Regions from separate parts of the Neobacillus sp. NPDC097160 genome, predicted to be linked through region 4. Evidence: riboswitches for the same ligand, from Rfam matches in the RefSeq annotation. Region 4 holds a riboswitch; each other region holds the start of a gene.
The links. Region 4 has a riboswitch for S-adenosylmethionine ahead of ACIQXV_RS18785 (methionine biosynthesis PLP-dependent protein). Riboswitches for the same ligand answer to the same signal wherever they lie in the genome.
Positions count from the first base shown of each region.

Region 1 (3,143 bases), on a different contig from region 4:
TTCTAATGCCAGCAGAATACTCTTTTTCTCAGAAGCAAAGAACGTTCTTTCGCCGTCTTCAAAATAGAAAAACGGTTTGATTCCAAACGGGTCGCGTGCCCCGAAAAGCGTCTGTTCTTGCTTATCCCAAATGGTAAAGGCAAACATCCCACGCAGTTTTTCCACCGCTTTTTCCTTTAAATGACTATAAAGGGCGATAATGACCTCTGTATCGGAGCTCGTCGCAAATGATAAGCCCTCTTTAAGAAGTTCTTCACGTAGCTCAACATAGTTGTAAACCTCACCGTTAAAAATAATCCAGTAGCGTTCATTTTCATACGTTAACGGCTGATGGCCGCTCTCAATATCAATAATACTCAAGCGGCGAAAACCAAATTGAATATGATCATCATAATAAAAGCCATCATCATCCGGTCCGCGATGGGTGATAATATCATTCATATTTTTAAATTCTTGTTTTTGCTTGTCACTATAGTTTTGTGTTTTGTCGTGTACACAACCGATAAAACCACACATTATGTACCTCACCTACTCCATTAAAAATAAAACCTCTCTAATACTACCACTTTTTTTATAAAAAATGCACTGTGAACAATAGGAAATTAAAGTATCTTCAGTTTTCACTTCTTTTGGCCTACTTAAACATTTTATTCCAGTTAACCATTTACTGAACAAGAAAATAGACGAAAAAATAAAAACGGGAGTTACATTAAATATGCAACTCCCACTGCTTTTATTGCCTAGCTGCAGCGCCGAGGCGCTTTCGCTTTTCTATTTTATAAATTTGCTTGCCCGCGTAAAGCCTCTGCTTTATCAGTGCGCTCCCAAGGCAGGTCAACATCTGTACGTCCAAAATGGCCGTATGCAGCTGTTTGCTTGTAGATTGGGCGGCGAAGGTCAAGCATATTAATGATTCCTGCTGGGCGAAGGTCAAAGTTTTCACTTACAAGATCAACTAAAACATCTTCACTTACCTTTCCAGTGCCAAACGTATCAATAGAAATCGAAACTGGGCGTGCCACACCAATGGCATAGGCTAGCTGAACTTCGACTTTGTCAGCAAGGCCAGCTGCAACGATGTTTTTAGCAACATAACGTGCTGCATAGGCAGCAGAACGGTCAACTTTTGTAGGATCCTTACCGGAGAAGGCACCGCCGCCATGGCGAGCATAGCCACCGTACGTATCAACAATAATTTTACGGCCAGTTAAACCGGCATCCCCTTGTGGCCCGCCAATAACGAAACGGCCTGTTGGGTTAATGAAATATTTTGTATTTTCATCAATAAGTTCTTGTGGAACAACCGGATTGATGACATATTCCTTCAAGTTCCGTTGAATTTGCTCTAACCCTACTTCCGGATTATGTTGAGTTGAGATAACGATGGTATCAATGCGAACCGGTTTGTCATTTTCATCATACTCAACGGTTACTTGCGTTTTCCCATCTGGACGAAGGTACTCAAGAACCTTATCTTTACGCACCTCTGTTAATTTGCGAGCAAGCTTGTGTGCTAGTGAAATTGGAAGAGGCATAAGCTCATTGGTTTCATTACAAGCAAAACCAAACATTAAGCCTTGGTCACCTGCTCCAATTGCTTCGATTTCTTCATCTGACATTAATCCTTCACGTGCTTCAAGGGCCTGATCAACACCCATGGCAATGTCAGGACTTTGTTCACCAATGGAAGTTAACACAGCGCAAGTTTCGGAATCAAAGCCATATTTAGCACGATCGTAACCAATACCTTTAACCGTTTCACGAACAATCTTTGGAATATCCACGTAAGTAGAAGTCGTGATTTCGCCGGCAACTAGAACTAATCCGGTTGTTACCGATGTTTCAGCAGCAACACGGGCATTTGCATCCTTTTCTAAAATGGCATCTAAAATGGAATCAGAAATTTGGTCACAGATCTTGTCCGGATGACCTTCAGTTACTGATTCAGAAGTGAACAAACGACGTTTTGTTGACATCTGAATTCCTCCTATCATATGAGATCATCGAGGTTTTATGAAGGTTACAGGAATACTTCTCGAACCTCGTGAATTGATACGGTACTCATTCCCTTAGTATGAAATAAACAAAGGATTTTTATTAGAAACTCTTTTCATAAAAGGACTTATACAAAACAAAAAACCTTACCATAATGAGGAAAGGTTGTTCCGGGCCTTTCACTCTTATCGTTCAAGGCTGAAGCCTTGCGTCAGATTAGCACCTTCGCATTTGAAAAGGACCTGTTAAGCGGTCATTCTTTTCGTATTGCAGGTTGCTGGGTTTCATTGGGCCTGTCCCTCCACCAGCTCGGGATAAGAGAGTATCCGTTCAAATCAGAATGATACGCTAAAATGATGAGTACTGTCAATAAGTTTTTCAAGAAATTTTCAGGGAGTAGAGGAAGGAAGATTTCATTATTTATTCATAATCTAAATTATTGTCATGACTGATTATAAATTATTTGAATAATGTATAAAATGTAACCTAAATTCATTTAATAGTGTAGACTATTTCTCTAAATGTGTTATACTATTTATCAATATTATGATAATAAAAACCAAAATAAAGGAAGGTTTCCGTAAATGAATTCTGTTCATATTCCAAATGAATTAAATCAACTTTTACAAGAAAGTAATGCTCAATTACAATTATCCGTTCCCCAATTAGTCGAAAAAATCTTAACCCGCAATGAAGGAACGTTAACCGCAACGGGAGCCGTTCGCGTCTCTACTGGCAAATATACAGGTCGTTCACCGCAGGATAAATTTATTGTGATGGAAGAGGCAACGAAAGATAAAATTGCTTGGGGACCGACGAATCAGCCAATTTCTGAAGCGGTGTTCACTAGCCTATATTATAAGGTTCTTGAGTACTTAAAACAACAAAATGAAATTTTTGTATTTAAAGGCTTTGCTGGAGCTGATAAAAAATCCCGCTTACCCATCCAGGTGGTCAATGAATATGCGTGGCATAATTTATTCGTACATCAGTTATTCATTCGCCCATCTGAAGATGAGTTACTTTCACATGATGGCGGATTTACGGTTATTTCTGCACCCAATTTTAAAGCCAATCCTGCTGTTGATGGTACGAACTCGGAAACCTTTATTATCATTTCGTTTGAACGGAAAATTGTTTTAATCGGC
Region 1 covers NZ_JBIWDU010000023.1:59,119-62,261, forward strand. The annotation lists gene asnB (asparagine synthase (glutamine-hydrolyzing)) at 1-516, opposite strand, end outside; gene metK (methionine adenosyltransferase) at 777-1,976, opposite strand; SAM riboswitch class I at 2,178-2,316, opposite strand; gene pckA (phosphoenolpyruvate carboxykinase (ATP)) at 2,580-3,143, shown strand, end outside.
Region 1: linked by a shared signal. The riboswitch ahead of metK (methionine adenosyltransferase) and the one ahead of ACIQXV_RS18785 (methionine biosynthesis PLP-dependent protein) in region 4 are both predicted to bind S-adenosylmethionine.

Region 2 (3,143 bases), on a different contig from region 4:
TAGGCAAAATCATGAACGACACAAATATTGTTCACACTTGCCAGCTTTATTGTTTCCGCAAAAAATTCTGAAGTGGCCGTAGCTCCTGTCGGATTGTTTGGATAATTGAGGAACATTAATTTTGCCTTTGAAAGAATATCAGCAGAAAGTTCATTAAAATCCGGCAAAAAATGATTTTGCTCTCTTAATGGCATTGTTACCATTTCCGCGTTTGCCAGTGCGACTCCAGACAAATAATCAGGGTAACCCGGGTCGGGTACGAGAATGGTGTCACCTGGATTTAACAAGCACTGGGGTATTTCTACTAGTCCTGCTTTGCCGCCAAATAAAATGGCTACTTCTTTATCCGGATCAATTGTTACCCCGTATTCTTTAAAATAAAAATCCGCCGCAGCTTGTTTTAAATATCGATGTCCTTGAAACGGAGAATACTTGTGATTCAGAGGATTTGCAGCCGCTTCTTGAAGCTTAGCAACAATATGTGATGGGGTCGGCTGATCAGGGTTACCTTGACCTAAATTAATCACATCATGTCCCTCGGCAATATATTCCCCAACCTTCTTCACAAGCCCTGCAAAAAACTGTTTTGGCAGACTATTTAAAAGTTCTGATGATGGAAATTGCTTCATCTATTTCACCTGCTTTATTAGTTTTCAAAATTCATTTGAAATTCTAGTGATAAATGTTATAACTTTTATATCAGCTTGTAAAGATAAAATTCCGAAATTTCTTAAGAGGTGAAGATTTGTGAAATTAAAAATTACTTGTCTACAAATGGATATCTCCTTTGGTGACCCTTTAAAAAACTATCAATCTGCTGAAAGGTTAATTGAAAAAGCAATGAATGAGCACCCTGATATCATTGTCCTTCCAGAACTGTGGACAACAGGCTATGACTTAACACGACTTGATGAGATTGCCGACAAAGATGCCAAGCAAACGATTGAATTTCTCCAAAATGCGGCAAAGAAATTTCATGTTCATTTTGTAGGAGGCTCTGTGGCAAACCGTGAAGAAAACGGGGTAATGAACACACTGCTTATTGTTACAAAAGATGGCCAGCTTGCTCATCGCTATAGTAAACTACATCTTTTTAAACTAATGGATGAGCATCTCTATCTGCAAGCCGGTGCTGAAAAAGGATTATTTCAGATTGAAGATCAGTCGTTTGCAGGTGTTATTTGTTATGATATCCGTTTTCCTGAGTGGATTCGTGCACATACTTCAGAAGGAGCGGAAGCATTATTCGTTGTTGCCGAATGGCCTTTACTACGCTTGGAGCATTGGCGTGCTCTTTTAATCGCGAGGGCAATTGAAAATCAATGTTATGTGATTGCCTGCAACCGATCTGGTAGCGATCCGAATAATCAATTTGCCGGACATTCGATGGTAATTGATCCTTGGGGAGAAGTGATTGCAGAGGCTGGGGAAAAGGAAGAAATCTTATCCACCGAGATTGATGTGGCGCTAGTAAAGGAAATCCGTAAGAAGATTCCAGTTTTTGAAGATAGAAAACCACGGTTTTATAAATAATTTTCAAAATATATTGACACTATATTTATGAAACTGTTATTATTTTTACCATATTGAATAGCTTTACTCTTATCACGAGCTGGCTGAGGGATTTGGCCCTTTGAAGCCCAGCAACCGACCGGATCTCCATTTTTTTAAATGGGGCGCAGTTAACGCGTGGGGTTATTTTCCCAATATGGCACGGTGCTAATTCCAACAGAAGGATAATCTTTCTGAGAGATAAGAGGTGTGATAGACAATGTCTTCTAGCCTCTTTCAGATGAGAAAGAGGCTTTTTTAGTGCCTTATTGCACTTTTAAAGCCTCCATAACAAGGAGGAATTTATTATGAGTCAACTTAAGCAAACGTCATACGAGCCATTAACTGAACCTGCCGCCATCGAATTGGCATTAAGTCTACCTATTTTCACTGAAAATGCAGAACTATCCTGCAGGGAGATTGGTGATGGTAATTTAAATCTAGTTTTTCATATAGTCGATGTGAAGGGTGGAAAAGGCGTTATCATTAAACAAGCTCTTCCTTATGCCAAAGTCGTTGGCGAAAGCTGGCCGTTAACTTTAAAAAGGGCCAAAATTGAAGCAGATGCCTTAAAGACTTTTGGGCAGCTTGCACCAGATTACGTTCCCAAGGTTTATTTTACAGATGACGTGCTAGCCGTCACTGTAATGGAGGATCTTTCCCATCTTTTAATTGCTAGAACGGGATTTATTAACGGGGAAACATACCCGCTAATCTCTAAACATTTGGGCGAATATCTCGCCAAAACACTATTCTATACGTCAGATTATGGCTTAGGCCCCGCTGCAAAAAAAGCGCAGGTGCAAAAGTTTATCAATCCGGAGCTTTGCAAAATTACCGAGGATTTAATTTTTACTGATCCCTATTTTGATGCGGACACAAACGAATTTGAGGATAGCTTACGGACTGACGTCGAAGCTCTTTGGCAAGACGCGGAACTGAAGTTTCATGTAAATGTGTTGAAAAGAAGCTTTTTAACACAGGCAGAAGTTCTCCTCCACGGTGACCTGCATACCGGAAGCATTTTTGCAGGCAATTCAGATACAAAGGTCATTGATCCAGAGTTCGCTTTCTATGGCCCTGCCGGTTTTGATATTGGCCAAGTATTTGCGAATCTTCTCTTCGAGGTTATTGCGAACGATTCAAAACGTGATCACTTTATTCGTCATATTGAAACAGTATGGAGTGTCTTTAAAGACGAGTTTTCACGTCTCTGGAATACAGAAAATAAAGAGCTTTCTGCTAAAACTGATACATTCTTAGGCTATAATTTATCAAAGTTTTTTGAGGATTCCATTGGATTTGCCGGCTGCGAATTAATCAGAAGAACGATTGGACTCGCACATGTTGCAGATTTAGATAGTATTGAAGATGAACAAATTAGATTAGCAGCCAAACGGACGACATTAGAACTAGGGAAAATCCTAATTAAACAACGAAAAGAAATCACCGACGTCCCCTCTTTCATTGAAAAAGTCCATGGTGTATTGTAATCCCAATAAAAGCAATCCGGATCCATTCGGATTGCTTTTTTATTCAGGTTTAGACTACATAATGAAAAAACACTTCCGGAAAAGGACGAAAGTGTTTTT
Region 2 covers NZ_JBIWDU010000017.1:94,238-97,380, reverse strand. The annotation lists gene ACIQXV_RS22260 (pyridoxal phosphate-dependent aminotransferase) at 1-629, opposite strand, end outside; gene ACIQXV_RS22255 (carbon-nitrogen family hydrolase) at 748-1,533, shown strand; SAM riboswitch class I at 1,600-1,759, shown strand; gene mtnK (S-methyl-5-thioribose kinase) at 1,860-3,044, shown strand; gene ACIQXV_RS22245 (PAS domain-containing sensor histidine kinase) at 3,142-3,143, opposite strand, start outside.
Region 2: linked by a shared signal. The riboswitch ahead of mtnK (S-methyl-5-thioribose kinase) and the one ahead of ACIQXV_RS18785 (methionine biosynthesis PLP-dependent protein) in region 4 are both predicted to bind S-adenosylmethionine.

Region 3 (3,143 bases), on a different contig from region 4:
CTGGGGGTGCCGGACTTTTTTCTCTCCACCTAAGGCTTGGATTTATGATGACTTCATCCCCGGCCTGAAGTCCGACGACACCCTCACCGACAGCATCTATAACTCCAGCACCGTCCGAACCGATAATAAGTGGTGGTTCCGTAGGTTTATGACGCTGAAGCACGAACAAATCACGATGGTTTAAGCCTGCGGTCTTCAGGCGTACGCGTACCTGCCCCGCCTGTGGACGCAGTTCTTCTGTTTCACGACACGATAATCCATCAAAACCCGTTTTCTCAGCATGAATAATGGCTTTCATCCAATCACTCCTTTTTCCAATTACGTTTATAAAAATACTCAATATAATAATCATAATCTGAAAAATGAAATTTTAAAAGAAATTGAGAAAAGATGTGAAGTTCATGAGGACGAATCTTGTGAAGGAATCGGTGAAACTGTCCACATGAGGGGTTCATGAGGACGAAACTAGCAAAGGAATGGGTGAAACTGTCCGCATGAGGGGTTCATGAGGACAAAACTAGCAAAGGAATTGGTGGTACTGTCCATATGAGGGGTTCATGAGGACGAATTGGAGAATTATTTTTGCAAAAAAAAAACATCCCAGCTCATTATTTTTTTGAGATGGGACGAACTGGTTCTACAAGATGAAAGGGAAGGTATTCGTGGTTGTTTTCGATTTTTTCAATGATGGTTGCTAATAACTTTTTCATATTTATTTCCTCCTATTGATTTGATACCTTTATTATCAAGGATATGGTGTATTTAGACAATCTTGCTGAAAACGGAAACAATTGGATTGAAAACGACAACATTCCCAATGTAAGCGATGTTTCCCATCGCTTTCTTAGTAATTCATCGTTATTCGCCGTTTTTGAAGTGAAAGAACCGTCCCCCTACTTCAAAATATTTTTAATCCTACTTTATTGATTGATTTTATAGGAATGGAAGCGTTTTACTAAGGTGGAATACTATTTTCAGATGATTGACAAAATAAAAATAGATTAGTAATATCTAAACTATCTTAATAAACTCATAAACACTTATCGCGAGCGACCGAGGGACAAGGCCCTATGACGTCCGGCAACCCCCTTTTTGGGAAGGTGCCAATTCCTGCAGAATGACTTTCATTCTGAAAGATAAGTCGAAATATCCGTTTGTATTTCGATGCCTCTTTCAGTTGAAAGGGGCATTTTAATTTTTCCAAAACTATTGGATATAAAAAAAGAGGTCAGCATATGATTGAGATTCAGAATCTTACAAAGGTTTATAAAACGAAAAATGGCACGGTAAAAGGTGTTGATGAGGTTTCGCTCTCCGTTCGAAGAGGGGAAATTTACGGGATTGTCGGCTATTCCGGCGCTGGAAAAAGTTCGCTCTTGCGCTGTATCAATCTGTTGGAGCGGCCTACTTCAGGCGCGATTACCGTGGATGGCACTGATCTTACCCAATTAAAAGGGGAGAAGCTGCGTTTAGCACGGTTAAAAATTGGGATGATTTTTCAACACTTTTACCTAATCAGCCAAAAAACAGTGTTTGAGAATATTGCGTTTTCCTTGAAAGCTGCCAACTATCCAAAAAGCCAAATCAAAGCACGGGTCGAAGAACTGCTGGCAACCGTCGGGCTTGCGGATAAACGGGATGTTTACCCTGCACAGCTGAGCGGGGGACAAAAACAACGGGTTGGGATCGCTCGGGCCTTGTCCAATAATCCGAAGGTGCTCTTATGCGATGAAGCGACTTCTGCATTGGATCCAACGACAACAAAGTCGATCTTGAATCTATTGAAAAAAATCAATAAGGAACTCGATATCACCATTGTGCTCATTACCCATGAAATGAATGTGGTCAAGGAAATTTGCCACCGCATGGCGATCATGCAGGATGGAAAGGTCATTGAGGAGGGCGCGGTGTATGACCTGTTTGCCAGCCCCCGGGCCGAACTGACAAAGGAATTTATTGAAAGTGTCGTGTCCTTTGATGTTCCGGAAGCCATTTTAAAAAATTGTGAGGGTCCGATCATAAAAGTGACCTTCAAGGGGAAAGTCGCCGGTGAGGGTGTCATTTCCGATATGCTCCAGCAATTTAACGTAAAAGGGAACTTCCTTCATGGTTCGATTGAATATATTCAAGAATTGCCGCTGGGCATCTTTATTATGGAACTGAAAGGGCAGAAGGAGGAAGTAAGCACGGCGCTTCAGTATATCGAAGACCGGGCAGCGCAAGTGGAGGTGTTACGCGATGGGCTTTGATTTTCAGCATCTTTTAGAACTGATTCCTGATATTAATACAGCTTTTGTCCAAACGATTTATATGATCATCATCTCTTTAGTGATTGCCATTGCCATTGGCCTGCCAGTGGGAATTCTCTTATATGTCACGGACAAAGGATTGTTTTTGCAAAATCGCGGACTTCAAGTTTGCATGGGTTTTATCGTCAATTTAATTCGGTCGATTCCATTTATTATCTTGTTGGTAGCATTGATTCCATTAACCAATTTTCTCGTTGGGACAACGATAGGGCCAACTGCCGCGAGCGTGTCGCTTTCGGTGGCATCGATTCCATTCTTTGCCCGAATTGTCGAGACGGCATTACGAGAGATTGATAAAGGGGTCATCGAAGCAGCGATTGCTGCGGGTGCTACTCCATGGATGATCATTAAGGATGTCCTCCTCCTTGAAGCAAGATCGGGGATTATTTCCGGTATTACCTTAACACTCATTAGTTTAATTGGCTTTTCGGCGATGGCGGGGACAGTGGGCGGCGGCGGAATCGGTGATTTAGCGATTCGCTTTGGTTACTATCGCTACGATAATACCATCATGATTGCGACTGTTGTTATATTAATTAATTTAGTTCAGTTTGTTCAGCTTCTTGGTGATTTCGTAGCCAAATCTGTTGATAAAAGAAAATAAGAGAGAAGGAAAATGTCATGAAAAAATGGTTTTTAGCAATGGTTTTACTTTTAGTCGTAGGGGCGTTAGCAGCTTGCGGCAGCAATTCAGAAAGCAGTGATAAGGCAAATGCCAAATCCAAGGATATTAAATTAGGGGCTACCGCCGGTCCGTATAGTGATATGTTAAAGAAGGCAATTGTACCTGGATTAGAGAAAAAGGGCTATAAAGTGGAAGTTGTCGAATTTAGC
Region 3 covers NZ_JBIWDU010000001.1:335,325-338,467, forward strand. The annotation lists gene ACIQXV_RS01445 (zinc-binding dehydrogenase) at 1-298, opposite strand, end outside; SAM riboswitch class I at 1,038-1,143, shown strand; gene ACIQXV_RS01450 (methionine ABC transporter ATP-binding protein) at 1,236-2,249, shown strand; gene ACIQXV_RS01455 (methionine ABC transporter permease) at 2,239-2,913, shown strand; gene ACIQXV_RS01460 (MetQ/NlpA family ABC transporter substrate-binding protein) at 2,931-3,143, shown strand, end outside.
Region 3: linked by a shared signal. The riboswitch ahead of ACIQXV_RS01450 (methionine ABC transporter ATP-binding protein) and the one ahead of ACIQXV_RS18785 (methionine biosynthesis PLP-dependent protein) in region 4 are both predicted to bind S-adenosylmethionine.

Region 4 (3,143 bases):
ATTTAATATTTGCTTGAATCATGCGGTATTGTTCAGAAATAATAGACTCTGGATGGGTATAAGCAACTAATGGCCTTTTTTTTGTCACTGCACTGTCTTTTACTTTACTTATAGCCAATCGTCTCACCCCTTCCTTCTAATCCAATCTGCTTAAAGTTTTTCTTTTTCAAATTCCTTTTATGCATTTTCGGAACTCTTCCCAAAACAGGAAGTCCTAGCATTTCTTCCACTTCACGTTCAGACCTTAAAGAATCATCCAAGGAATCTAACAAAAACACTAAACCAATTCCGATGACTAATCCGGCAATAAAGCCGATTATGATCAACTTATTTTGACTTTGATTTATTGGCCATGGATTTACCTTGGCATCAGATAATATGCGAACATTATCAAAATTCATAATTGTTTTAATTTCCTGTTTAAAAACCCTCGCAGTTTTATTAGCAATATCCGCCGCCCTATTCGGATCTGTATCCGTGACACTAATACTTACAACTTGTGAATTATCAACACTTGAAACAGTAATTTGCCCAGCTAACCCTTCAGCTGACTGAGCTAATCCTAGTTCCTTGACTACTTTATCTAAAATGGTTGAATCTTTAATAATTACCTGCATGGTATTTCTATCTTCCGGATTTGCTCCGATAATAATCCTTGAAGAGGATTGGTATATTGGTGTGTTATTTGAATGACTGTAATAAGTACCTAATCCTGTTGTGATTATGGTTATGACAATAATTAACCAAAGTCTTCTTTTTATTACGAGAAAAAGTTCTTTTAAATCTATGTCCTTGGCTTTTCTTTTCGGCAAATTGTTCATTACATCGATACGATTCATAAAAGCCTCCCAATTATATGCAGTAAATACTACTGTTGATACAACGAATAACGTTTCAAATAAAGAACATTTTCATGCTAAAAAGACTATGGGTCTACTTAAATTAGCGGTCAACTTTCCATTATTTATTAAATACTGCTTTATATCCATAATATTAGTTCTTTATAAAGAACATGTCAATATAACTAGATAAATTTTCTAAAAATAATCTGAATATTAACAATTGCGATGTCGCCACATTTTAAACATATCCGAAAGTTAGAAAAACAAGTTGACACTTCCGCCAAACTGTAGTAAATTTTATAAATAATCTAAATATTAATTTCTTATCAAGAGAGGTTGAGGGAATGGCCCTGCGACGCCTCAGCAACCATCAATGGTTTCACCCATTGAAAAGGTGCTAAGTCCTGCAAATTAGCTGCTAATTTGCAAGATAAGAAGAATGACACTTTGGTCGTGCTTACAAAAGTCTTCTTCTTATAGAAGACTTTTTTTATTTATCTAAAGGCTTTAGCACCTTGTAGCGCTAAAGTAAAACAGAAAACCAATATTTATAGTTTACTAATAAGGAGAGTGCATCATGTACAAAATTGATACGAAACTTGCCCAAATTGGAAATCGCAGTGACACTGCAACAGGAACGGTGAATCCGCCTGTCTATTTTTCAACGGCTTACAGGCACAATGGAATTGGGCAATCAACTGGGTTTGACTATTCACGGACAGGGAATCCAACGCGCCAGCTCCTTGAAAAAACCATTGCTGATTTGGAATGCGGTGACCAGGGATTTGCTTGCAGCTCAGGGATGGCGGCCATTTTTACGATCCTCTCCTTATTCCAGTCGGGTGATGAATGGTTAGTAAGTGAAGATTTATATGGCGGCACTTACCGCTTATTAGAACAAGGCTATAAAAAATGGGGCTTGAAGTGTCAATATGTTAATACGTGTTGTCCGGATGAGGTGGAAAGCAAGATTACACCGCAAACGAAGGCGATCTTTCTCGAGACTCCAACCAATCCCCTTATGCAGGAATCTGATATTGCCGCTATTTCCGCCATTGCCAAGAAACACGGCATATTGCTAATTGTTGACAATACCTTCTATACTCCACTATTACAGCAGCCAATCGCTCTTGGTGCCGACATTGTCATCCATAGCGCGACAAAATACTTAGGCGGTCATAATGACGTTTTAGCTGGGCTGATTGTCGCGAAGGGAAAAGAACTGTGTGAAGCCGTGGCCTTTCATCATAACGGGGCCGGCGGTGTCCTAAGTGCCTTTGACTCTTGGCTGTTAATGCGCGGCATGAAAACCTTGTCGCTTCGCATGAAACAACATGAGAAAAATGCGCAGGAAATCGTGGAATACCTCTCCCGACATGATGCTGTGACGGATGTGCTTTACCCGGGCCGCGGCGGAATGGTTTCTTTCCGGCTAAAAGAAGAATCATGGATTAATCCATTTTTACAAGGCTTACAGCTGATTACGTTTGCGGAAAGTCTGGGTGGAACGGAAAGCTTTATTACGTACCCGGCGACACAGACGCATGCCGATATTCCAGAAGAAATCAGGATTCAATCAGGCGTGGACAATCGCTTATTGCGTTTTTCCGTTGGGATTGAAGATGCACAGGATATAATTTTTGACCTTGAGGGTGCTTTTACCCATCTCAATGAAGGAGTGATTGCATAATGGCACATGAAGAATTTAGCTTTGAAACCAGGCTCCTTCATAATAAGCATAAAGTTGATCCAACAACTGGAGCGGTTAGTGTGCCGATTCAGCATGCATCCACCTTCCACCAGTCTGATTTCGATCAATTTGGGAAGTACGATTATGGCCGCAGTTTAAATCCGACAAGGGAAGCACTTGAAGACGTAATTGCTGAGCTCGAAGGCGGGTTAAAAGGATTTGCCTTTTCATCAGGTATGGCCGCGATTTCAACGGCATTTCTCCTCCTTTCTGCCGGTGATCATATTGTCATTACCGAGGATGTATACGGCGGTACGTTCCGGATGGTGACAGAGGTTCTTTCACGGCTTAGCATTGACCATACGTTTGTCGATATGACCAATATTGATGAAGTGAAACAAGCGATTCAGCATAATACAAAAGCCTTTTATGTGGAAACACCTTCGAATCCATTGATGAAGGTAACCGACATTAAGGCAATCAGCCTTATTGCAAAGGAAACGGGCGCATTAACCTTTGTCGATAACACGTTCCTGACTCCTTCTTATCAAAAACCATTGGAATTAGGGGCAGATGTTGTCCTCCATAGTGCGACAAAATTTTTATCAGGT
Region 4 covers NZ_JBIWDU010000013.1:110,008-113,150, forward strand. The annotation lists gene ACIQXV_RS18775 (CpsD/CapB family tyrosine-protein kinase) at 1-118, opposite strand, end outside; gene ACIQXV_RS18780 (YveK family protein) at 105-839, opposite strand; SAM riboswitch class I at 1,163-1,279, shown strand; gene ACIQXV_RS18785 (methionine biosynthesis PLP-dependent protein) at 1,420-2,532, shown strand; gene metC (cystathionine beta-lyase) at 2,532-3,143, shown strand, end outside.